3 regions of the Amycolatopsis panacis genome follow, and region 1 is predicted to be linked to each of the others. Evidence: riboswitches for the same ligand, from Rfam matches in the RefSeq annotation. Region 1 holds a riboswitch; each other region holds the start of a gene.
What was found. Region 1 has a riboswitch for S-adenosylmethionine ahead of thrC (threonine synthase). Riboswitches for the same ligand answer to the same signal wherever they lie in the genome.

Region 2: linked by a shared signal. The riboswitch ahead of D5S19_RS28585 (aminotransferase class V-fold PLP-dependent enzyme) and the one ahead of thrC (threonine synthase) in region 1 are both predicted to bind S-adenosylmethionine.
Region 3: linked by a shared signal. The riboswitch ahead of D5S19_RS06690 (methionine ABC transporter ATP-binding protein) and the one ahead of thrC (threonine synthase) in region 1 are both predicted to bind S-adenosylmethionine.

What each region holds. Positions count from the first base shown of each region.
Region 1 covers NZ_QZFV01000073.1:51,273-59,097, forward strand. The annotation lists gene D5S19_RS11680 (ComEC/Rec2 family competence protein) at 1-2,201, shown strand, start outside; gene thrC (threonine synthase) at 2,280-3,545, opposite strand; SAM riboswitch class I at 3,559-3,692, opposite strand; gene holA (DNA polymerase III subunit delta) at 3,832-4,803, shown strand; gene rpsT (30S ribosomal protein S20) at 5,193-5,453, opposite strand; gene D5S19_RS11700 (DMT family transporter) at 5,867-6,730, shown strand; gene D5S19_RS11705 (VOC family protein) at 6,754-7,128, shown strand; gene D5S19_RS11710 (class I SAM-dependent methyltransferase) at 7,125-7,712, opposite strand.
Region 2 covers NZ_QZFV01000133.1:8,625-16,449, forward strand. The annotation lists gene ileS (isoleucine--tRNA ligase) at 1-1,579, shown strand, start outside; gene D5S19_RS28570 (NYN domain-containing protein) at 1,613-2,347, shown strand; gene D5S19_RS28575 (penicillin-binding transpeptidase domain-containing protein) at 2,560-4,176, shown strand; gene D5S19_RS28580 (potassium/proton antiporter) at 4,288-5,766, shown strand; SAM riboswitch class IV at 5,863-5,977, shown strand; gene D5S19_RS28585 (aminotransferase class V-fold PLP-dependent enzyme) at 6,016-7,338, shown strand; gene lspA (signal peptidase II) at 7,385-7,825, shown strand, end outside.
Region 3 covers NZ_QZFV01000064.1:33,357-41,181, reverse strand. The annotation lists gene D5S19_RS06700 (4-(cytidine 5'-diphospho)-2-C-methyl-D-erythritol kinase) at 1-342, opposite strand, end outside; gene D5S19_RS06695 (hypothetical protein) at 448-927, shown strand; gene D5S19_RS06690 (methionine ABC transporter ATP-binding protein) at 1,050-2,066, opposite strand; SAM riboswitch class I at 2,280-2,371, opposite strand; gene D5S19_RS06685 (TetR/AcrR family transcriptional regulator) at 2,696-3,271, shown strand; gene rsmA (16S rRNA (adenine(1518)-N(6)/adenine(1519)-N(6))-dimethyltransferase RsmA) at 3,282-4,124, opposite strand; gene D5S19_RS06675 (transglycosylase family protein) at 4,250-5,707, opposite strand; gene D5S19_RS06670 (TatD family hydrolase) at 6,055-6,882, opposite strand; gene metG (methionine--tRNA ligase) at 6,986-7,825, opposite strand, start outside.

The DNA of each region.
Region 1 (7,825 bases):
GGTTCGTCGGTGCCGGGGGAGCGTTGCTGCTCCTCGGATTGGTCGCTGCGATCCCCACCGCGGCGCGTATTCACGACGCGGAACACGATCCTCTCGCGTCAGCCGCTGTCCGCGGAACCGCCGCGTTGCTCCGGATCGAGGTCAGCGAGCGTCCGCGGCCCATTCACAGAGCGGGTTACGCCGATCAGCAAGCCGGTGCTCGGTCAGTCGCCGTCCCCGCGGTAGTGGAAGCGGCCACTGTGGACGGTCAGGCAGTCGACTCGACGGGGCGGGTACTCCTGCTCGCGCCGGTAGCGGGATGGGGAGCGTTGCTGCCCGGCCAAGAGGTGACGGCCACCGGGCGGCTCAGCTCCGCACGGGGCGGCGATCTGACGGCGGCGGTGCTCTCCGTGCGCGACCGACCCGTAGACGTCGGTCCGGCGCCATGGTGGCAACGCGCGGCGGAGACATTGCGGAGCGGGCTGCACTCGTTGTGCTCCGTGTTGCCCGAGGAACCGGCCGGCTTGCTGCCCGGTCTCGTCATCGGCGACACCAGCGCGCTGCCGCAACAGGTGGAGCAAGAGTTCACTGCCTCGGGTCTCACCCATTTGATGGCTGTGAGCGGTGGCAACGTTGCGATTATCTGTGGCGCGGTACTGCTGTTGTGCAGGTTACTGCGCGCCGGGCCGAGATTGTCCGCAGTAGCCGCCGGTGTATGTCTGCTCGGCTTCCTGGTGCTGGTGGGACCGGAGCCGAGTGTGGTGCGGGCCGGGATGATGGGCGCTGTCGGGCTGCTCGCGCTGGCGTTGGGGCGCCGTGGCTCCGCACTGCCCGCGCTCTCGTTCGCGGTGTGTGTGCTCGTCGGATGGGACCCGGCGATGGCGGCGGACTTCGGGTTCGCATTGTCGGTGTTCGCCACCGCCGGGCTGGTGCTGATCGCGCCGAAGTGGGCGGATTCCTTGGCCCGCCGAGGGATTCCGCCGGGTTACGCGGAAGGTCTTGCGGTCCCGCTGGCCGCGTTCGTGGTCACCGCGCCGGTGATCGCCGGGATGGCAGGCACGGTCAGCCTGGTCTCGGTGCTCACGAATGTGCTTGCTGCACCGGTGGTCGCGCCGGTCACTGTGCTGGGAGTGCTGGCCACCGTCGTCGGGCCGTGGTGGAGCGGTGCCGGGCACTTGTTGATCCGGCTGGCAGATCCTGAGGCGCGGTGGCTGATCACTGTGGCTCGCCACGGTGCGCGCGCACCTGGCGCCGTGCTCGGCTGGCCGGGTGGCTGGCTTGGGGGTCTGTGGGCGGCCGGACTGATGATCCTCGCCGTGGTGGCGCTGCGATTCCGGCGTCTGCGAGTGTTCGTGGCGGTCGGGCTGGTGGTGGTGCTCTTGGCGGTGGTGCCTGCCCGGGTGCTGGAGCTCGGCTGGCCGCCGAAGGACTGGGCCGCAGTCGAATGCGACGTCGGACAGGGGGACGCCCTCGTATTGGCGACCGGAGAACCCGGGCGTGCGGTGGTGGTCGACACCGGGCCGGAACCGGGGCCGGTCGACGAATGCCTGAACCGGCTCGGTGTGGACCGGGTGCCGCTGATCGTGTTGAGCCACCTGCACGCCGACCATGTGGGCGGGCTCTCGTCGGTGTTCGAGGGGAGAGCCGTCGGCGCGGTCGCGGTCGGGCCGGGGCGGGCGCCTGCGTGGGCATGGCAGCAGGTCTCGGCCGAGGCCGCGAAGCACCGGGTACCGCTGGTGGAGTTGAACCAGGGCCGGCGGCTCGACTGGCCGGGCTTGTCTCTCGACGTGCTCGGGCCGCGTTACGCGACTACCAGATCGCCTGCCCTCCAGGATGGCACGATGATCAACAACAGCTCAGTGGTGCTGCGCGCCACCACGTCTGCCGGCCGGGTGCTGCTGAGCGGGGACGTCGAACTGGCCGCGCAGGCGGACTTGCTGGCCGGGGGAGTGGACCTGACCGCGGATGTGCTCAAGGTGCCGCACCACGGTTCGAAATACTCCGTGCCGCAGTTCCTTGCTGCGGTAAGGCCGCGCGCGGCGTTGATCAGCGTCGGTGCGGGCAATGGATATGGGCATCCCAGCAAGTCCACAGTGGACGTTCTGGGGGCGTTGGGTGCGCTGATCACCCGGACCGACGTCGACGGGGACACCGCGGTACTTCCCGGCGACGGTGGGCCTGTCGTCGCGCGCAGGGGTGAGCCACGGGGACCACCGCACTAGCTGCTGCCAGTGCCGGTGGCGTGCCGGTTCGTGTCCGGTCACCGAACGGCGGCGACCGGATACGACCGGACCGTCGTGTCAGTAGCCGAGTGCCTTGCTCACGGCCTCCGTGGACGGCGGCACCGTCGCCTTCGGGCCGAGGTGGTTCTCCACCGCGTCGAGGGTCTTGAGGCCGTCGCCGGTGATCAGGAGCACCGTCTCCGCGTCCGGGTCGAGCTTGCCGGTCTCCAGCAGCTTCTTCGCGGTGGCGACGGTGACCCCGCCCGCGGTCTCGGTGAAGATGCCTTCGGTGCGCGCGAGCAGCCGGATGCCCTCCACGACCTCCTCGTCGGTGACGTCCTCGATCGCGCCGCCGGTGCGGTGGACCACGTCGAGCACGTAGGGGCCGTCGGCCGGGTTGCCGATCGCGAGCGAACGGGCGATGGTGTCCGGCTTCACCGGCTGGACCACGTCGTGCCCGTTGCGGAACGCCGTCGACACCGGGGAGCAGCCGGTGGCCTGGGCGCCGAACACCTTGTACGGGCTGGCTTCCACGAGGCCGAGCTGACCGAACTCGCGGAAACCCTTGTCCACCTTGGTCAGCTGGGAACCGGAGGCGATGGGCACCACGATCTGTTCCGGCAGGCGCCAGCCGAGCTGTTCGGCGACCTCGAAGCCGAGCGTCTTCGAGCCCTCGGAGTAGTACGGGCGGACGTTGACGTTCACGAACGCCCACTTCGGGTGCTCGGCGGCCAACTCAGTGGCGAGGCGGTTCACGTCGTCGTAATTGCCGTCGACAGCGATCAGGTCGCCGTCGTAGACCGCGGTGGTGAGGATCTTGGCACGTTCGAGGCTCTTCGGGATCAGCACGACCGACCGCCAGCCGGCGCGCGCGGCGGCGGCCGCGGTCGCGTTGGCCAGGTTGCCGGTCGAGGGACACGCGAGGACCTCGAAGCCGAACTCGCGGGCCGCGGCGAGTGCCACCGCGACCACACGGTCCTTGAACGAGTGGGTGGGGTTGCCGGTGTCGTCCTTGACCCACACGGTCTTCAGGCCGAGTGCCTTGGCAAGCCGGTCGGCGCGCACGAGCCGGGTACCGCCCGGTTCGGTGTTCGGGATCTGCTCGACGGTCGAGGGGACGGGAAGGAGTTTCTTGTAGCGCCAGATGTTCTTCGGGCCCGCCTCGATGTCCTCACGGCGTACGCGGCCGAAGTCGTAGGCCACCTCAAGCGGTGAGAAGTCCTCCGCGGACACGAATTCCGGGGCGAGCGGCTGCCGGTGTCCCTCTTCCTTCGACACCAGCTCGACGGCGGGGCCGAGATCGAGCGTGGTGCGGGCGGGGTCCGTGCCGAGGGATGCGGTCATCGCGAGGTTCCTTTCCTCATCTGTCCCGCCATGGCGGGCCGGAATTGGCACCGTGTTCGTCAGCTATCCCGCGATCGCGGGATGACAGGCTGTACGCCGGTTGCCGGGGCTTCGTCGGGCCGTTCCCTCTGCCCCTCTGGATGAGCGGTATTCAGTTGTGGGCGCACCGCAGTGGATGTGGATGCCGCCTGGGCCACACCGTACGGCACACCGATCACCTCGTGCCATGGAGGCGGTCCAGATCACCGGAGCGGGCGGACTGCCGGCCGGGTGAGAGGATGGCCGGGTGACCACCGCACCCGCGCCGCTGCACCTCGTCACGGGCGAGGAAGAACTGCTCATCGAACGGGCCGTGCGCGCCGCGCTGGACGCGGCGCGGGCCGCCGATCCGACGGCCGACCTGACCCGGATTCGGGTGTCTGAACTCACACCGCCCGAACTGGCCGAACTGGTCAGCCCCTCGCTGTTCGCGGAGGGGCGGGTGATCGTGCTGGAGTCGGCGCAGGACATTTCGCAGGACCTGTCCGACGCGGTGCTCGCCTACCTGAAGGCCCCGGCGGAGGGGGTGGTGCTGGTGGTCGTGCACAGCGGCGGCGGGCGCAGCAAGGCGGCCAAAGTGCTGCCGGGCGCGCTGAAGAAGGCAGGCGCGGAGATCACCGAATGCCCGAAGCTCACCAAACCCGCCGAACGGGAATCGTTCGTACGCAACGAAGTCCGCCGTGCGGGCGGGAAGATCGACCCAGCGGGCGTGTCGGCTCTGCTCGACTCCGTCGGCTCCGACCTGCGCGAGCTGTCCTCGGCGGCGACCCAGCTGGTCGCGGATACCGGCGGCGTGATCGACGAGCAGGCGGTACGCCGCTACCACACCGGCCGCGCCGACGTGACCGGGTTCGCGGTGGCGGAGAAGGCCGTGGCCGGTGACCGAGCCGCCGCGCTGGAATCGCTGCGCTGGGCGATGCAGCTGGGCGTCCCGCACGTGCTGGTCGCCGACGCGCTGGCCGACGCCGTCCGCACCATCGCGCGGGTGTCCGCCGCCGGGCGCGGCAACCCGAACCAGATGGCCGGCGAGCTCGGCATGCCGCCGTGGAAGATCCGCAAGGCACAGGGCCAGTCCCGGGGCTGGGGCCAGGATGGCCTTGCCACCGCGATGCGCGTCGTGGCCAGGCTGAACGCCGAGGTGAAAGGCGCCGCCGCGGACGCGGACTACGCCCTGGAACGAGCCGTCGTCGAGGTGGTCGTCGCGAGGGGCGACCGCTGAACCCCGATCGTCCGGCGCCGTCGTCCGGCGCGGTGGCGTGGCCGCGTTCCCTGGTCATCCGGAGGGTATGCGGCAGGTACCGAAGACCGGATCGGTCGAAGGCGGCGGGTTCCGGCGCAAGAACTGCGGTCGTCCGGGGAACGGGGTCCCGGTCCAGGACGTGAGACCGGGTGCATGACGCGGCGGTGGGGGTGCTGTTCCACGCGACCCTGCGTGTGCTGTGAGTCCTTCGGGTGGCAGACGGAACGCAGGTCGTGGGACATCGCAGCACGAACGGTGCGGGCAGGCCGTTGACGGGTAGGACCAGGACGAGGTTGCGTGGCCCGAGGTCACCTGGGCATACGAAAAGGCCCGGCGACCGAGGTCACCGGGCCTTCAGGCGAACCGGCTCAGAGCTGGTTCGCGCGCTTCGCGATCGCCGACTTCTTGTTCGCGGCCTGGTTGGCGTGGATGACGCCCTTGGTGACCGCCTTGTCGAGCTTGCGAGCGGCCTCGCGCTGCAGCTCGAGGGCCTTGTCCTTGTCGCCGGACTCGGCGGCCTCGCGGAACTTGCGGATCGCGGTCTTCACCGAGGACCGGATCGCCAGGTTGCGCTGCCGCGCCTTCTCGTTCGTGGTGATGCGCTTGATCTGCGACTTGATATTGGCCATGGAGGCGTCCTCTTTCACTCGATGAAGGTCGTCACCGCGACGTACTGGCTCCGGCAGCGCCCGCGAAGGCGACCGGGTTTCCTCCCTGACGGAATGCCGCACGGCGACGAAGGGAAAGCTTAACAGCCCAGCTCGGCGGCCCTGCGAGGTGCCCGGATTTCCTTCGGCCCGGATCTTGGGGCTGGCAGTCGTCCGATACGCCCTTGCCGCCTCGGTTACGGTGGTATCCGGTAGTGCCTAGGGTTCCGTCGCCGGGCCGTCGTCCGTCTTGTGCGGGCGCTGTGACAACGAGGTCCGGCGGGGCTGGTCCGAGCGGCACCGTCGGCCGGGCAGGGTGCCGGTCGTTCATCTGACGGGACAAAAGCCTGGAGGAACCCGGTCTTCGGCATGCGCCCAAGACCAGAAGGGTTCTCGTGAACGGCACTGCTCTGTCCATGGTCCTCGCCGCCGCGGTCGTGCACGCGGTCTGGAATCTCGCGGCCAAGCGGGTTTCCGGCGGGGGTGCGCAGTTCGTCTGGCTGTACTACACGGTTTCCGCAGTCCTCTTGCTGCCGTTCGTGGTGGTGGCGCTGGTCGTCGAGCCGGAGCGTCCACAGTGGAGCTGGCTGGGGGCGGCGCTCGTCACCGCGGTGCTCCATGTCGGGTACGGGATCGTGCTGCAGCGCGGCTACCACGTCGGCGATCTGTCGCTCGTGTACCCGCTCGCGCGCGGGACCGGGCCGCTGTTGTCGGTGCTCGTGGCGGTTCTCCTCTTGCACGAGAGGCCCGGCGTGCTTGGGCTGATCGGGGCGGTCCTCGTGGTGGCGGGAGTACTCGTGATCAGTCTCGGCGGCAGCCACGCGGGCGAAGAGGCACGGCGGGCAGGCGTGTTCTACGGCGTGCTCACTGGTGCCATGATCGCGGCGTACACGCTTTGGGACGCGCAGTCGGTCACGACGGTGGGCGTGCCGCCGCTCGTCTACTTCGGTGGTGGAGCGCTCCTACAGAGCGTGCTGCTGGCGCCAACGGCCGTACGTGGCCGAGTCGAGGTCGGACGGCTGTGGCGGGAGCATCGTCGCGAGGTGCTGGTCGTCGGGGTTGCTTCGCCGTTGGGGTACCTGCTGGTGCTGTACGCGCTGCAGATCGCGCCGGTGAGCCTCGTTGCGCCTGCGCGGGAGCTGTCGATCGTCTTCGGCGGGGTTGCAGCGTGGCTGCTGCTGGGGGAGCGCAACGCGGTGCGCCGGCTGGTCGGCTCGGTCGTGGTGCTGGCCGGGATCGCTGCGATTGCGGTGGCCTGAACCACTCCGGTAGGCATGCAGCCATGGAAGTACTGAGCAGCCGGATGCTGATCCACCCGCGTGATCCGCAGGTCTCGACGGCCTTCTATCGCGACACTCTCGGCCTGGCCGTCGAGCGCGAATTCCCTGGTGGCACGCGGTTCTTCGCCGGCGGCGGCTCGATCGAGGTGGTCGGCTCCGGGCAGACCGCGCCGAGCCCGGACGTGAACCTGTTCCTGCAGGTCCGCGACCTGCCCGCGGTGCTCGCCGACCTGGCCGCCCGTGGGGTCGAGCCGGTGCGCGGGCCTCAGCGCGAGCCGTGGGGGACGGACGAGGCGTGGATCACCGATCCGGACGGTCTGCGGATCGTGCTCGTCGAAGTCCCCGAAGATCACCCGTTGCGCCGCGACAGCCGTTAGCCCGGCTTACGCGCTCGCAGTTGCGCGGCCAGCGCGGTGAAGCCCGGCGGCTCCCAGGTCCAGGTCTGCAGGTCGGTGAAGCCCGCTTCGGCGGCTTCGTCGGCCAGTTCGTGACGGGTAACCGACAGGAGCTTTTCGTGCGCAGACAGCAACAGCCGTCCGCCGGGGCGCAGCACGCGGAACAGCTCGGCGAACGCGGCCGGCCGGTCGTCCCACAGCTGGACGTTGTTCACCGTGAGTATGACGTCCACGCTGGCGTCCGCGGATCCGGTGTGTGCGGCCGTGCCGGCACGCAGTTCGACCCGGTCGCCGCAGCGGACACGGCACAGTTCGCGCATCTCGCCGGATGGCTCGACGCCGATCACCTTGCCGGCCAGCCGGCTCGCGGCGTCCAGGCCGAGCCCTGGTCCGGGGCCGGTGACCAGCACCGTTTCGTCGGGTTCGAGCTGGGCGAGGTCGACGATGCGCTGCTCGGTGGCCGCGTTGGCGAACGCCATCAGCCTGCCGCCGATGCGGCCGAGCAGGCCGCTCGGGTGGCCGAACGCCCGGTCCACCGCGGCGCCGGGGGAGGGTGAAGTGGTCATACTTCGAGGTCACCACGAGCGCCGTGGCCCCGCATCGGGGATGACCCCCACCCGCACCCGGAGGTCCATGGGAACATGGGAGCCGGACACTTCCGACCAGCCCGAGGACAGCC
Region 2 (7,825 bases), on a different contig from region 1:
CCGGCCGAACCCGGACGACCCGACCGGGAAGTCCACCATGCGCCGGGTCGAGGACGTGCTCGACGTGTGGTTCGACTCCGGTTCGATGCCCTACGCGCAGGTGCACTACCCGTTCGAGAACGCGGACTGGTTCGAGCACCACTACCCGAGCGACTTCATCGTCGAGTACATCGGCCAGGCCCGTGGCTGGTTCTACCTGCTGCACGTCCTGGCCACGGCGCTGTTCGACCGGCCGGCGTTCCGCACCTGCGTCGCGCACGGCATCGTGCTCGGCTCGGACGGGCAGAAGATGTCCAAGTCGCTGCGCAACTATCCGGATGTCAACGAGGTCTTCGAGCGCGACGGCTCGGACGCCATGCGCTGGTACCTGATGGCCAGCCCGATCCTGCGCGGCGGGAACCTGGTGGTGACCGACCGCGGCATCCGGGACGCTGTGCGCCAGGCCGTACTGCCGCTGTGGAACTCGTACTACTTCCTGGCCCTGTACGCGAATGCCGAGGGCAAGCAAGGCGTCTGGCGCACGGATTCGACGCACCTGCTGGACCGCTACGTGCTCGCGAAGACCCATGAGCTGGTCACCGACGTCGAGGCCGCGCTGGACCGGTATGACGTCGCCGGAGCCTGCCAGATCGTGCGGGATTTCCTTGAGGTGCTCACGAACTGGTACGTCCGCCGGTCCCGGGACCGGTTCTGGGCCGGGGAACAGGACGCGATCGACACCCTGCACACCGTGCTGGAGGTGACCTGCCGGGTGATCGCACCGCTGCTGCCGCTGACCACGGAAACGGTGTGGCGCGGCTTGACCGGCGAGCGCTCGGTGCACCTGACCGACTGGCCGAACGCGCTCGACCTGCCCGCGGACGCCGCGCTGGTGACCGCGATGGACCGGGTGCGGCAGGTGGCGTCCTCGGCGCTGGCGCTGCGCAAGGCGAACAAGCTGCGCGTGCGCCTGCCGCTGGCGAAACTGCTGGTGGCGGCCGAGGACGTGGCGCCGCTGGGCGACTTCACCGACATCCTGCGCGACGAGGTGAACGTCAAGGCGGTCGAGCTGACCACCGACGTCGCCGCGCACGGCACCTTCGAGGTCGCGGTGAACGCCCGCGCCGCCGGGCCGCGGCTGGGCAAGGTCGTGCAGCAGGTGATCAAGGCGGTCAAGTCCGGCGACTGGACCACCTCCGCCTCCGGCGCGGTCGTCGCCGCCGGGGTCGAACTGGCCGAGGGCGAGTACGAACGCCGCCTGGTCGCCGCCGGTGGTGGCGCCGCGGCCGAGCTGCCGGGCGGGGCGGGACTGGTGGTGCTCGACACCGAGGTCACCCCGGAGCTGTCCGCCGAGGGTGTGGCCCGCGACCTGATCCGCGTGATCCAGCAAGCCCGCCGCGACGCCGACCTCGACGTCGCGGACCGCATCACGCTGACCGTCGACGCCCCCGAAGACGTGCTTTCGGCGGCGCGTGCGCATGAGAAGTTCATCGCCACGGAGACGCTGACGACGTCGGTTTCCCATGGCGAGGTGGCCGGAGGCTTCGAGGGCACGGTCGGGGAGGGTGTGCCGGTCCGGGTGGCGGTCGCGAAGGCGTGAGCGCTGCTGGGATGCACCGCTAATCTGGTCACTATGCGTGTTGGAGTGTACGTCGACGGTTACAATCTGTATTACGGTGGACGCGGCATCGTGGGTGGATCCGGGATTGCCGGTTGGCGGTGGCTTGACGTCCGGCGCTTGGCGGAGAACACCGTCGATCGACACTCGGGCTGGCGTGATGCGAGCGTGGCGAGAGTGGTGTTCCGCACGGCAAGGATCAGCGGTGCGAGTCATCCGGCGGGCACGCGGGACCAGAATGTCTATTTGCGCGCGTTGAAGGAGGCGCGCTCGGTCGACGTGATCGAGCTGGGCCGGTATGTCAATCGGGTGGCCACCGCGCCGTTGGCGGTGAAAGGAGCGAGAGGCAAGCCTGAAGTGGCCACGGCCGGGTGGCCGATCATGATCCAGGATTCCTCCGGGCAACCGGTGCCGGATGCCCGGTTCATGGTGTCGGTGGCCCGGCGTGAGGAAAAGGGATCAGACGTCAACGTCGCTTCGCACCTCCTGCTGGATCTGCTGTACGAGCGGGTGGATGCGGTGGTGGTGGTCAGCAATGACAGCGATCTCGCGTTTCCGATCGAACAAGCGCGCCGGCGGTGTCCCGTCGGAGTGGTCAATCCGACCCGTAACTACGTCGCGGGCGCCTTGAGCGCTGACGCCGGTGCAGGTGTCGGCGGACACTGGTGGTGGCAACTGACTGCGGACGATTTGAAGAGCGCCCAGCTCCCTGCCCGGGTCGGCAAGCTCAGCCGCCCACCGGGCTGGTAAGTGGCGGGCACTGACGAGGATCGGCTACGATGGGCAAACACACCGCCCGGCCCCTTCGTGGGCCGGGTTTTCCTTTTCGGTGACCTTCCCCGGCTGGCGATCCACCCCTGATCAGCCACCGCCCTCCTTCCCGGTAACACCCGGCCCCCATTGGCGATGAGCCAACGGGCGCCGGGCGTGGGCGCGCCACGAGGCCCGGAGGGGGAGCACAGGTGAGTCCTGCCGCAAAAAGGGGCGTCCTGATCGGGGGCGCGCTGGCCGTGGTCGTGATCGTCGTCGCCGCGGTGCTGTCGCTGACCGGCGGGGCATCACCCGCACCAGCGGCCGACACGGCGGACACCGCCGAACCCGGCCCGGTCGATCCAGGGACAGCCGCCCGCCAGTACCTCACCGCCTTCGCCGCAGGTAAGGCCGACGACGCAGGCCAGGTCACCGACCAGCCGCAGACCGCGTCGGCCGCGGTGCGCGACGTCTGGTCCGTGCTGAAGCCCCACGATGTCGTCACGAAGCTGGACAAGCTCGGCGCGCCGGCAGGTGATCGCGTGGCCGCCTCCTACACGGTTACCTGGACCTTCGCGCCCGGCCGGGTGTGGTCGTATCCGGCTGCGTTCGACGTCGTCCGTGGGCCGGACGGCTGGCATGTGCACTGGGCGCCGTCGGTGCTGCACCCGAAGCTGCAGGACGGGCAACGGCTGGTGGTCTCCACCGCCGCCTCCGACGTCCCGGCGGTGGTCGACCGCGACGGCAAGGCGGTCGTGCTGGCCGGCGAGGGCGGGCTGCGCCTGGCCGATGACAAGGCGTTCCCCCTGCTGCGTTCCGCGCTCACCTCACATGCCCGGGCGTCGTCCGGAGACGCGTTCGCGGTGGAGCGGGTCGATCGCGAAGGCAAGAGCCAGGAGACGCTGTTCGGACACGCCGGCGCCGAGCCAAAGCCGATGACGAGCAGCGTCAGCACGGCGATCCAGGCAGCTGCGCAGGCCGCTGTCGACGGCTATCGCGGCAAGGCCGTCCTGGTCGCGCTTCAGCCGTCTACCGGCGATGTGCTGGCGGTGGCGCAGAACAGCCAGGTGGACAACCCGGCATCGGCGTTCAGCGGACAGTACGCGCCCGGTTCGACGTTCAAGATCGTCACCGCCACCGCCGCGCTGGAAGCCGGTCTGGTCACTGTGGACTCACCGATGGCTTGTCCGCTCACCGAACGAATCGGCACCCGAACACTGTCCAATGAGGGCTTCGACCTCGGCACGACCACGCTGCAGCGGGCGTTCGCGCGTTCCTGCAACACCACGTTCGGCAAGCTCGCCGCGCAGTTGCCCGCCGACGCACTGGCGAAAGCCGCCACGCAGTACGGCCTCAACGCTGACTTCGAACTCCCCGGCATGCGCACCGAACTGGGTCGGGTCGATCCCTCGCAGAGCCCGGACGAACAGGTCGAGGACGGCATCGGCCAGGGCACCGTGCAGGTCAGCCCGTTCGGCGCCGCGGTACTGGCGGCGACCGCGGCGAGTGGGCGCGCGATCACGCCGCAGCTCTGGCCGGACGGCGGCACCAAGGTCGTCACCGCCTACGCGCCGCCGCCCGCCGCGGTGCTGGCGCCGCTGCGCACGATGCTGCGGGAGGTGGTCACCGCGGGCACCGCCACCGGGCTCGCCCGTTCGGGTGCGGTGTTCGGCAAGACCGGCACCGCGCAGTTCGGCGACGGCGCCCAGGCACACGGCTGGTTCGTCGGCTACCGCGGTGACGTGGCGTTCTCGGTCTTTCTCGAAGGTGGCCAGGACTCCGGTCCGGCGGTCGCCCTCGGCGCGAAATTCCTCGCCGCCGTGCCCTAGCCGTCGCACCGTCCGAAAAGGACTGGAACATCCGTTTCGGGGACACGTGTCCGGCCGCGCCGGGCGCCTCACTATTCTGGACGCGCTGCGGGTCGGGGACGGGGAGGCGACATGGACGGACTTCCGGTACTCCTCGGCGTCGGCGGACTGGTGCTGCTGTCCTCGGTGCTCGCGGTGCGGGTGTCCATCCGGCTCGGCTTCCCGTCACTGCTGCTGTATCTCGCGATCGGCGTGGTACTCGGGGAATCCGGCCTCGGTATCCACTTCGACAACCCGGCGCTCACCCAGTCGCTCGGGCTGGCCGCACTGGTGCTGATTCTCACCGAAGGCGGGCTCACCACCCGCTGGTCGTCGGTCAAATCCTCGCTGGGGCCCGGGATCGTGCTGTCCACAGTGGCCGTGGTGATCAGCATCGTGGTCACCGGCGCGGCGCTGCACTGGCTGCTCGGCCTCGATTGGCGGCTGGCGCTGCTGTGGGGCGCGGTACTGGCCTCCACCGACGCCGCGGCGGTGTTCTCCGTGCTGCGTTCGGCCGGAATCGGCAAACGGCTGTCCGGCATGCTCGAACTCGAGTCCGGGATCAACGACGCGCCCGCCTACATCGCGGTGATCGTACTGGCCTCCGGGGATGCGGTCGATTGGTCGCTGCCGCTGGTGGTGGTCTACGAATTGGCCGCCGGCCTGGCCATCGGGCTGGCGTTCGGCTGGCTCGGCACCCAGGCGCTGCGCCGGGCCGCGCTCCCGGCGACCGGGCTCTACCCGCTCGCCACGGTCGCGGTGTGCGTGCTCGCCTACTCCTCGGGTCAGCTCGCGCACGCCTCCGGCCTGCTCGCCACCTACGTCGCGGGGCTGGTGCTGGGCAATTCGAAGCTGCCGCACCGCTCGGACACCCTGTCCTTCGCCGAAGGGCTCGGCTGGCTCGCCCAGATCGGGCTGTTCGTGCTGCTCGGCCTGTTCGCCTCGCCGGGCAGGCTGCTGGAGACGCTGGTGCCCGGCCTGGTCGCGGGCGCGGTCGTGCTGCTGCTGGCCCGGCCGCTGTCGGTGGCGCTGTCCCTGCTGCCGTTCCGGCTGCCCTGGCGAGAGCAGGCGTTCCTGTCCTGGGCCGGGCTGCGCGGGGCGGTGCCGATCGTGCTCGCGATGATCCCGCTGTCCCAAGGCGTGCCGGGCGCGCAACGGCTGGTGGACGCGGTGTTCGTGCTCGTCATCGTGCTGACCCTGCTGCAAGGGTCGACGCTGGGGCCGCTGGCGCGGCTGCTGCGGCTGGACCGGGCGGGCGAGGTGCAGGAGATCGAGGTCGACTCGGCCCCGCTCGACGAGCTCGGCGCCGAGCTGCTGCAGGTGCGCATCCAGAAGGGCTCGAAGCTGCACGGCGTGTACCTGTCCGAGCTGCGGCTGCCCGCCGGGGCCACGGTGAGCCTGGTGGTGCGCGGCGGAGCCGGGTTCACCCCGCAGAAGACGAGCCGGCTGCAGGAGGACGACCAGCTGCTCGTGGTCGCCACCGAGCACGTGCGCGAAGCCGCCGAGCTGCGGATCCGCGCGGTGGACCGGGCCGGGCGGCTGGCCAGGTGGCGCGGCGAGTCCGGCCGCTGACCGGGACAGTCCACTGTGGACTGACCGGGTGACGGCCGTCTCAGATCACGGAATGGGCTGGTGCCGCGCGCCGATGATCGGCTATCGTTCTCGGCAGGTCATGAGTGCCAGCGTCAAGCCCCGGCTTGCTGGCCGGCAACCCTCCTTCCGCGGTGGGGTGCCCCGGGTGAGGACCGGGCCGGTCGCGCAGTGCGGCGGGCAAGCGCGGGCCCCTCGCCGGGTCCCCCGGATTGCCGAGGAGGCAGCGTCATGACTCTCGCACTCGACCGGACCACCGAAACCTCTGTTCCGCCGGTGGCCGGTGCCGGCCTGCGCGTACCGCTGGTGACCGGCGGCGACGTCTCCTACGCCAACCTCGACCACGCGGCCAGTGCGCCGTGCCTGTCCGCGGTCCGGTCCGCGGTCGACGAGTTCCTGCCCTGGTACGCCAGCGTGCACCGGGGCGCGGGGTTCGCGTCGCAGGTCTCCACCCGGCTGTACGAGCGCACGCGGGAAGTGCTGCGCCGCTTCGCCGACGCCCGCGACACCGACACCGTGGTGTTCACCCGCAACACCACCGATGCGTTCAACCTGCTGGCGAAGGCGTTGCCGCGCAACACTTCCGTGGTCGTGTTCGACACCGAGCACCACGCCGCGCTGCTGCCGTGGCGCGGGCCGAACGTGCGCCGGGTGTCGCTGCCGCGTACCCGGCTGGCCGCAGTGTCCGTTGTGGACGAAGCGCTGGCCGCCTGCCCGCAGGGGCCGCGGCTGGTGGTCGTCGCCGGAGCGTCCAATGTGACCGGTGAACTGCTGCCGGTGGCGGAGATCTCCGCGGTGGCGCGGAAACACGGTGCCCGGGTGGCGCTGGACGCCGCGCAGCTCGCGCCGCACCGGCGGATCTCGCTGCGGGAGCTCGACGTGGACTACGTGGCGCTGTCCGGGCACAAGCTCTACGCGCCGTTCGGTGCCGGCGCGCTGATCGGCCGGAGCGACTGGCTGCGCGCGGCCGTGCCGTACCTCGCCGGCGGCGGTGCGACGAAGCTGGTCACCGAAGAGGCCGTGGTCTGGAACGCCGGGCCGGAGCGGCACGAGGCGGGCTCGCCCAACACCGTCGGCGTGTATGCGCTGAGCGTCGCCTGCGAACAGCTGGCCGCGAACTGGGACGCGATCGGCGCGCACGAGGCCGAGCTGCTCGAACGGCTCCGCACGGGCCTCGCCGTGCTGCCCGGCTGCGCCGAACTGCGGCTGTTCGACGCCCCGGTGGACCGCGTCGGCACGGTCAGCTTCGTCGTCGACGGATTCGACCCGGGTTGGGTCGCCGCCGTGCTGTCGGCCGAGTACGGCATCGGAGTGCGCGACGGCGCGTTCTGTGCCCACGTCGCCACTCGCCGCCTGATCCGCGAGACCGGCGGCGAAGGGCAGCAGGCGCTCCGCGTGAGCCTCGGGCTGGGCAGCACCGCCGAGCACGTCGACCGGCTCCTGCTGGCCTTGCGGCAGATCGTCGCCCGCGGCGCTCGGTGGGAATACACCAAGGTGGACGGCCGGTGGGCGCCGGTCGGCGACCCGCGTGAGCTGCCGCCGTTCTGTGCCTGACGGCGGTGCTGGGAGTGGGCCGGGGGCGAGCGTGGACAATGGGGGAGTGAGCACCGAGCCCTCGCCCGAATCCGACGTGTCCGAGCCCGCTGTGCCCGAGCCTGACGTGCCCGGGCCTGCCGAGCCGCGGCCCGGGGGGGATACCGGAGGAGCCGAGGTGGCCCCGGCGCCGTCGCTGCCCAAGCGGCGGATCGGCCTGGTGTTCGCGGTCGCGGTGCTGATCTGGGTGATCGACCTGGTGACCAAGAACCTGGTCGCGGCCAATCTGGAGGGCAAGGAGCCGGTCCGCATCCTCGGCGGGCTGATCTACCTGCAGGTGATCCGCAATCCGGGGGCCGCCTTCTCCATGGCCACCGGGATGACCTGGGTGCTCGCGCTGATCGCCGCGGCGGTCGTGGTGGCCATCGTGTGGCTGGCGCGGCGGCTGCGCTCGGTCGGCTGGGCGATCGGGCTCGGCCTGGTGCTCGCGGGTGCGCTCGGCAACCTG
Region 3 (7,825 bases), on a different contig from region 1:
ACTGCCGCCCGCCATGCCACCGGCGACGGGAATGCCCTTGCGCAGCACGATCCGCACCTTTGGATCCCCGGCATCGGGACGGCCGACGTAGGCGGCCAGCTCGCGGGCCGCGCGCCAGGCGAGGTTGTTCTCGTCGGTGGGCACCACGCGCTCCCCCTCGCCGTAGACCTCCAAACCCGGCTCTTCGGTGACCGCGACGGTGACCTCGTCGGTCAGCGACAGCGCCTGGAACACGGTGACCAGCTCGTGGAACCCGTCCGCCCGCAGATCTCCGACGGCCAGGTGCAGGTTGACCTTGGCCGGGACCCGGACGGTGACTGGTGGTGGAACTACGGCGAGCACCCGTCCAGCCTACGTGGCCGGGTCGGCGGCCTTCTCACCAGGAGAAAACGTGCCGGAGGCGGGGCGGGGACTGGACAGGGGGTACTTTGGAAGTAGTTTTGAAGTATGACCATGACGGAAGTCAACATCTCCGAGCTGTCCCTGCATCCGCGCCGGGTCGTGGCCCAGCTCGAGCGGTCGGCGGAGCGGTCGGTGCGGATTCGCCGCCGGGAGAAGGATCAGCAGGATCTGCTGCTGATCACCGCCGAACGGGCGGAACAGGTGGTCGCCGCGGCGTCGGCGACCACGAAGATCTTCGTGGAGCTGCTGCGCCGCAGCGATCAGGCGGTCACCCTCGCCACCGAGGTGCTGCCGACCGCCTTCCCCTGGGTCCGGTACCTGCCGAAGGCGGATGTGCAGACCTTCGTGATGGAGCTGATCGAGACGCTTGAGCGCGCCGAATCCCTCGGCAACCCGGCGCCGGTCGCCATCCTGGTCGCGAAGTGGAAGCGGACCGCGGAGATCCACGCGGATCCCGAACTCGCCGCCATTCTCGGCCGGCCCGGCGAGGACCTCGGCGAAGTTCCGCCGCCCGGGCACCCGTGAGCCCGGCGACCGGCCGCGAACGGGCGATCCGGTTCGGCTGTGAAGGGTCCCTTCACGGACTCTGAGTCCGTGAAGGGACCCTTCACAGCTTTCAGCGCGTCCGGACGGCAGCCGGCGACAACTCAGGCAGCCACGCCCTGCGGGCCGCGGACGGACTGCGGCTGGGCCACATACGCGCCACGGTCGGCGATCCAAGCCAACGCGGCGTCGGCGCGCTCGCCGCGGACGCCCACGCGGAAGCGGGCGACCGGAGTGTCCCCGAGGCGAGTCAGGCCACCGCCGATGGTGGACAGCTCCACGTCGAAGCGGGTGGCCGCCTCCGGAAGCAAGGCACCGACCGTGGCAAAGCCGATCAGCACCACGTCGGCCGACCGGTCGTACTTGGCCGCCTGCGCCCGGCTCGTCTCGATCGAGGGCAGCACCGCCTGCGCGGTCCAGCTCGCCGGCGAGGAGATCAGGTCCAGCAGCGAACCCCGCTCCACCACGACGCCGTTGTCGAGCACCGCGACGTCGTCGCACACCCGGCGGACCACGCCCGCGTCCTGGGTGGTCACCACGACCGTGACACCCAGCTCCGCACGGGCCCGGTCCAGCACGGCGAGCACCGCGCCGGCGTCCTCGGGGGCGACCCCGGAGGTCGGGTCGTCGGCGACGAGCACGGCCGGTCCGGCGGCCAGCGCCCTGGCCACGGCGACCCGGCGGCGCTGCCCGTCGGTCAGCTCGCCCGGCTTCTGCCCGGCACGGGCGGTGAGCCCGACCAGGTCCAGCAGCGAGCCGACCCGGCTGCGGCGTTGCGGGCCGTCCACGCCGAGCTGTTCCAGCGGAGCGGCGACGTTCCCGGCGATGGTGCGCTCGGCGAGCAGCTCGGACTTGGCGCCGACGGCGCCGAGCCGGCGGCGGATCTCCCGCAGCCGGCGGCCGTCCAGGGTGCCGGTGTTGAGCCCGTCGAGCCGCACCACGCCGCGGTCCGGGCGCTCCTGCAGGGCAATGCACCGGGCGAGGGTGGACTTGCCGGAATCGGCCGGTCCCACCACGCCGAACAACGAGCCGGCCTGCACCTCGACACTCACGTCACGCAGGGCGGCGACTCGATTTCCGTTGAAAGGAAAGGATTTTGACACATTTTCGACAGTGATCACGAATATGCTCCAGGCAAGGGGCGCAGCACCGGTTCCGGGCGCACCAGGCGTCCTTGGATGACCGTCCTCAAAGGACGGTGTGGCGAATCGCGGAAAAGCGGATCAGGCGATGGCCATGGAGCGTCGACACGCACTTACCGTGCGGCGACCTTCGTCGACTACGCGGCGCCGGGTCAGCAGGAGCGGGCGGGCGAGCGTCTGCATCGGAAACGGCCTCCATCGGTCCTGGCGGTAGCACCTGCCCACCTTGCGGGTGGTTGCTGCGACTTCGGCGAGCCAGGTCTCTCAGTCGCTCGGGATGGACGTCTTCGAGTAAAGCCGATCCCACAGACTGAACGCAAGCACGTTGGTGCAGATCACACGAGTGGTCGCGGGCCGGTGGTGAAATCCGCGCCCGGCCTGCGGGGACCGGAAAGTTCCGCCACCGAACGGTCCGGCAGCCCGCGCTCACCCCGAGAATCCCTTGTGGACACTTGACAACCGCCTCGCACCGCCTTTTTCCTGCCGGGGATCACGCCAGCGACCGGATGAGCCTGCCCCGGGATAGTTCACAAAGATGAGCAAATCCGGTCTTCTTGGTACCGCTGTATCAGATACGCTCGTACCACCTCGGGAACGGAGAACGGCGGGTGCCTCAGCGGGTGGACCACGACCAGCGCCGCCGCGAGATCGCCGGAGCGGTCTGGCGGATCGTCGCGGATCGTGGGCTGGATTCCGTGCGCATGCGCGAAGTTGCCGCAGAAGCGGGCGTGTCACTGCGGCTGGTGCAGTACTACTTCGAGACCAAGCACAATCTGCTCGTACTGGCGCTGCGTTATCTCCGCGAGGACACCGAACGCCGGGCGCGGGAACGCATCGAAGGGCAAGCCGGCCAGAGCGCACGCGGCGTGCTGCGGGGCGTGCTCACCGGGCTGCTGCCGTTGGACATCGAGAGCGAGTTCGCACTGCGCGTGCGGCTCGCCTACTTCAGCCGCTCGTATCGCGAGCCGGGAGTGTTCCCGGACCGTGACATCGCGCTGGAAGACCTGGTCACGCACCTGCTCGAACAAGGCGAGCCGATGCCGGGCATCCGGCCGCAACACGAGGCGGACCTGCTGGTGTCCGGGATCACCGGCCTCGGCTTCGACATCCTGCGCGGCCGCCGGCGGACGACCGCCGTACTGGCCACGCTCGACTACCACTTGGACCGGATCTTCGGCCCCTGACCACCGCGGGTCAGACGTCGGCGGCGGCGATCCGGGCGAACGCGTGCACGTCGAGCTGTTCGCCGCGGCTGCGCGGGTCGATCCCGGCCGCGGCGAGCAGCTCCCCGGCGCGTTCCGCCGAGCCCGCCCAGCCGGCCAGCGCGGCCCGCAAAGTCTTGCGGCGCTGGGAAAACGCGGCGTCCACGACGGCGAACAGCCGAGCCCGGTCGACCGCGGTGACCGGATCGGTGCGTTCGAAGGACACCAGTGCGGAATCCACGTTCGGCACCGGCCAGAACACGTTCCGCGGCACCGGGGCGACCTTGCGTGCCGGTCCGTACCAGGCGAGTTTCACGCTGGGCACGCCGTAAGTGCGGCTGCCCGGCCCGGCGGCCATCCGGTCGGCCACCTCGGTCTGGACCATCACCAGCCCGCGCCGCAGCGATGGCAGCTCGGCGAGCAGGTGCAGCACGACCGGGACGGCGACGTTGTACGGCAGGTTCGCCACGAGCGACACCGGTTCCGCGGGCAGATCCGCGGCCCGCACGCGCAACGCGTCGGCACCGACCACGGACAGCCGTTCCGCCGCTTCGGGCGCGCGCTCAGCCGCCGTTTGCGGCAGCCGTGCGGCGAGCACCGGGTCGATCTCCACCGCGACGACCTGCGCGCCGGCGGAGAGCAGACCGAGCGTCAGCGACCCGAGACCAGGCCCCACCTCCAGCACGACGTCCCCGGGCCGCACCCCACCGAGTTCGACGATGCGGCGGACGGTGTTGGGGTCGTGCACGAAGTTCTGCCCGAGCTTCTTCGTGGGCCGGACGTCGAGTTCGTCGGCCAGCCCGCGGATTTCGGCAGCCCCCAGCAGTTCCACCACCGCACGAGCCTACCCACCACCGCCCGCGCCTCGACAACCCGGTAACGCCGTGAAGGGTCCCTTCACGGACTCAAAGTCCGTGAAGGGACCCTTCACAGCCTTCAGCTGTCCAAAGCCAACGGGACTCAGGCCTTGTAGCCGCAGCCCCAGGCGCTGTAGCCACCGCGGGCGGCGCGCACCTTCTCGGCCACCGCGATCTGCTGCTCGCGGGTGGCCTTGTCGGCGGTGGGGGCGTACTGGCCGCCGCCGTAGGCGTTCCAGGTCTGCTTGTCGAACTGGAGGCCGCCGTAGTAGCCGTTGCCGGTGTTGATCGACCAGTTGCCGGTCGACTCGCACTGCGCGATGCGGTCCCACACGCCGGTGTCGCCGATGGCGGGCTGTGGCGCCTGCTTGGTGCCGACCTTGATGATCTTCGGCTTGGGCGCGGTGACGACCTTCTCCGAGACATTCTCGCGAGAGACCTCTGCGCCGTTCTTCTTGGTGACCTTGTAGGTGACCACCTTCTTGCCCGGGGTACCCGGGTCCGCGACGCTCTGCTCGCCCTTGAGCTGCGTCGGGTCGTCGACCTTCTGCACCTCCGGGTCGATGGTCTCCTCCTGCTCGACCATCGAGACGCCCATCCGCGAGACGTGCACCTCGGCGCCGTCCTTGAGCGAGACGTCGAGACCACCGTCGATCGCGTCGTCCGGACCGAGGTTGAGCTTGAGGTCGGAGGCGAACTCCTTCGTGGTGACCGCGGTGGTGGTCACCTGGCGCGGCGCGTTGGTGCCGTCGTAGAGCGTGATGTGCTTCTTGGTCTTGACCTGCACCGTGGAGCCCTCAAGGGGCAGCGCGCCGGAGGAGGGCAGCGAGGTCCAGGCGCCCTGCGCGACAAGGTCGCTCATGCCGAGCTGCGTCAGCGCGTCGCCGAGGGTGGTGGCGCGTACCCACGAGGGCCGCTGCACGCCGTCCACGACCAGGTCCAGCTTGCGTCCGCGCTCAAGCTTGATGACGCCGCGGTCGCCGACCGCGGCCTGCGGGGAGGGCGAGAGCGAGTCGTGCTCGCCGACCGAGAGACCGGCTTCCTTGAGCACCTCGCCCACGGTGCCGCCGTAGCTGTGCACGGTGCGCTGCTGGCCGTCCACGTCGACGGTGATGCTCTTGTTCATCGCCAGCGCCGCGGCACCGCCGCCGCCGACGGTGACCATGACCGCGAGCACGGCGCCCTTGAGGAAGCGGCGCTTCCAGGTGCGGGTGGCCTCGCGCAGGCCCTCCTCCGCGGCGGCCTGCTTGGCCTGCGGCGTGGCGGTCGAGTCCTCGGCCAGCTCGTCGGGCAGGTACAGCGGCGGGAGCATGGTGGTCTCGGCGTTGATCAGCCGGATCAGCTCGTCAACGTCGACGTCGATCTCCGCCATCAGCATGTCGGCGTCGGGGCCGAGCGCGGTGAGCACGTCCTGCTGAGTCACATGCAGCTCGTCGGAGAAGTCCAGCTGCCCGTACGCGGTGTCTTCAAGCTCGCGGTCGAGGACCGCCACCGAACCCGCGGAGGAGAAGTAGTCGGGCTCCGCCTCGGGGCGTGCGCCACCCTGCCTGCTACCAGTCACCGGGTCGTTCCCTTTCCCAAGGCGACCGCGTGATCGCAGTCGCCTTTCGGTCGCGACGCATCCGAGGATGCGCCTCTCAAGTCCGACACCCCCAGCCAGCGCCATCGTCACGGTTCCGGGCCGTACCTGCCCCGGTTCCGCTTCCCCGACGTGCACTGACGTGACTGGTGGGCGTATCAGCCGGCATCCGCTGCGCGGTACCGACCGGCACGATCACGGGACAGTAACGGGTCTCGCGAGGTTGCGCAAACACCCCCCGGAGTGTCGTGACTTGAGTCACTCATCAGGTGGATGAACGGGCAGACCCGAACGTCGCAATCCGTGCAACCCGAAGTGACACAACGAGTTCACGTCACCGGGAGGCCGTACACCCGCTCGGCAGCGGATCGAACAGCGTTCGCCACTTCGTGCACAGCCTCGCCCCGCAGCGCCGCGAGCTGACGGACTGTGTAGGCCGTGCAGTACGGCTCATTGGGCCGCCCACGGAACGGGTGGGGCGTCAGGAACGGCGCATCGGTTTCGACGAGGAATTGGCCACGGGGCGCGATCCTGGCCGCTTCGTGCAGCCCGCGGGCGTTCTTGAAGGTGACTGTGCCGGCAAAGGACAGTACGTAGCCGTTGTCGAGACACTTGCGGGTCATCTGCTCGTCACCGGAAAAGCAGTGGAACACGACCGTCTCCGGCGCGCCCTCTTCATCGAGGATGCGAAGCACGTCTTCGTGCGCTTCGCGGTCGTGGATCATCAGCGTCTTGCCGAGCCGCTTCGCGAGGTCGATGTGCCAGCGGAACGCTTCCTGCTGGGCTTCGCGCGGCGCGTAGTCCCAGTAGTAGTCGAGGCCGGTCTCGCCGATCGCGACCACCCGTTCACTACGGGCCAGTCGTTCCACTTCGGACCGCTCCGGCTCGCCGAAGTCCTTGGTACGCGTGGGATGGAGCGCCACCGCGGCGTACACCCGCGGGTCCCAGGTGGACGCTTCGACCGCCCAGCGCGCAGCGGTGAGGTCGTCCGCGACGGTGACCACCCGGGCCACCCCGGCCCGCTCGGCGCGGTCGAGCATCGCGGTCACGTCGGCCGCGTCGACCGCACCACAGGCGTCGAGATGGGTGTGTGCGTCGACCACCGTGACGGGGAGCCGGTCCGGAATGGGAGGTAGTGCGCGCTTGTCTTCACCCATACCCACGAACCTAACCACCCGCCCCGGGCGCCTCACTCGCGCCCAAGGTCTGTGAAGGGACCCTTCACGGACGCTGCGTCTGTGAAGGGTCCCTTCACAGCTTTCAGTCGGTGACGATCGGGGCCCAGTCCGGGCCGGTTTCGCCCAGCTTCGGGTCCAGCTTGGTGAAGAGGGGGGTCGGCTTGGCCAGCGGACGGCCGATCTCGACGGGCTTCGACGCCCAGTGGGCCTGTTCGCTCGCATAGTCGCCGGTGAGGATCGGGTTGATCCGGCCGGGCACGTCGAGGTCCTCGACCTCTTGCAGCTCCGGCTGAGCAGCCCACACGCCGGTGCCGCCGAGCGCCTCGTGGACCTTCTGGGCCGAGTGCGGCAGGAACGGCGTCAGCAGCGTGTTGGCGTCGCTCACGACCTGCAACGCGGTGTGGAGCACGGCGTCGCGACGCTCCGGATCGTCCTTGAGCTTCCACGGTTCCTGATCGGACAGATACCGGTTGGCCGCGGTGACCACGCGCATCGCCTCCGCCGCGGCCAGCTTGAACCGGGAACGGCCCAGGTGCGCGCCGGCGGTGTCGAACGCCTGCCGGGACAAGGCCTTCAGCTCCTCGTCCGCGGGAGCGGGCTTGGCCGGCGCGGGGACCGCTCCGTTGTTCTTGTGCGCCATCGAGATCGACCGGTTGACCAGGTTGCCCCACTCGTTGGCCAGCTCGAAGTTGGTCCGGCGGACGAACTCGTCCCAGGTGAAGTCGGTGTCCTGGGTCTCCGGGCCGGCCACCGAGATGAAGTAGCGCAGCGCGTCCGGGCCGAACTCGCGCAGGAAGTCGTGCACGTAGATGACCGTGCCGCGGGAGGTGGAGAACTTCGAGCCGCTCATGGTGAGGAACTCGCTGGAGACGATCTCGTCCGGCAGCCGCAGCGCCCCGTACCGCCCCGGCTCACCGCCGCG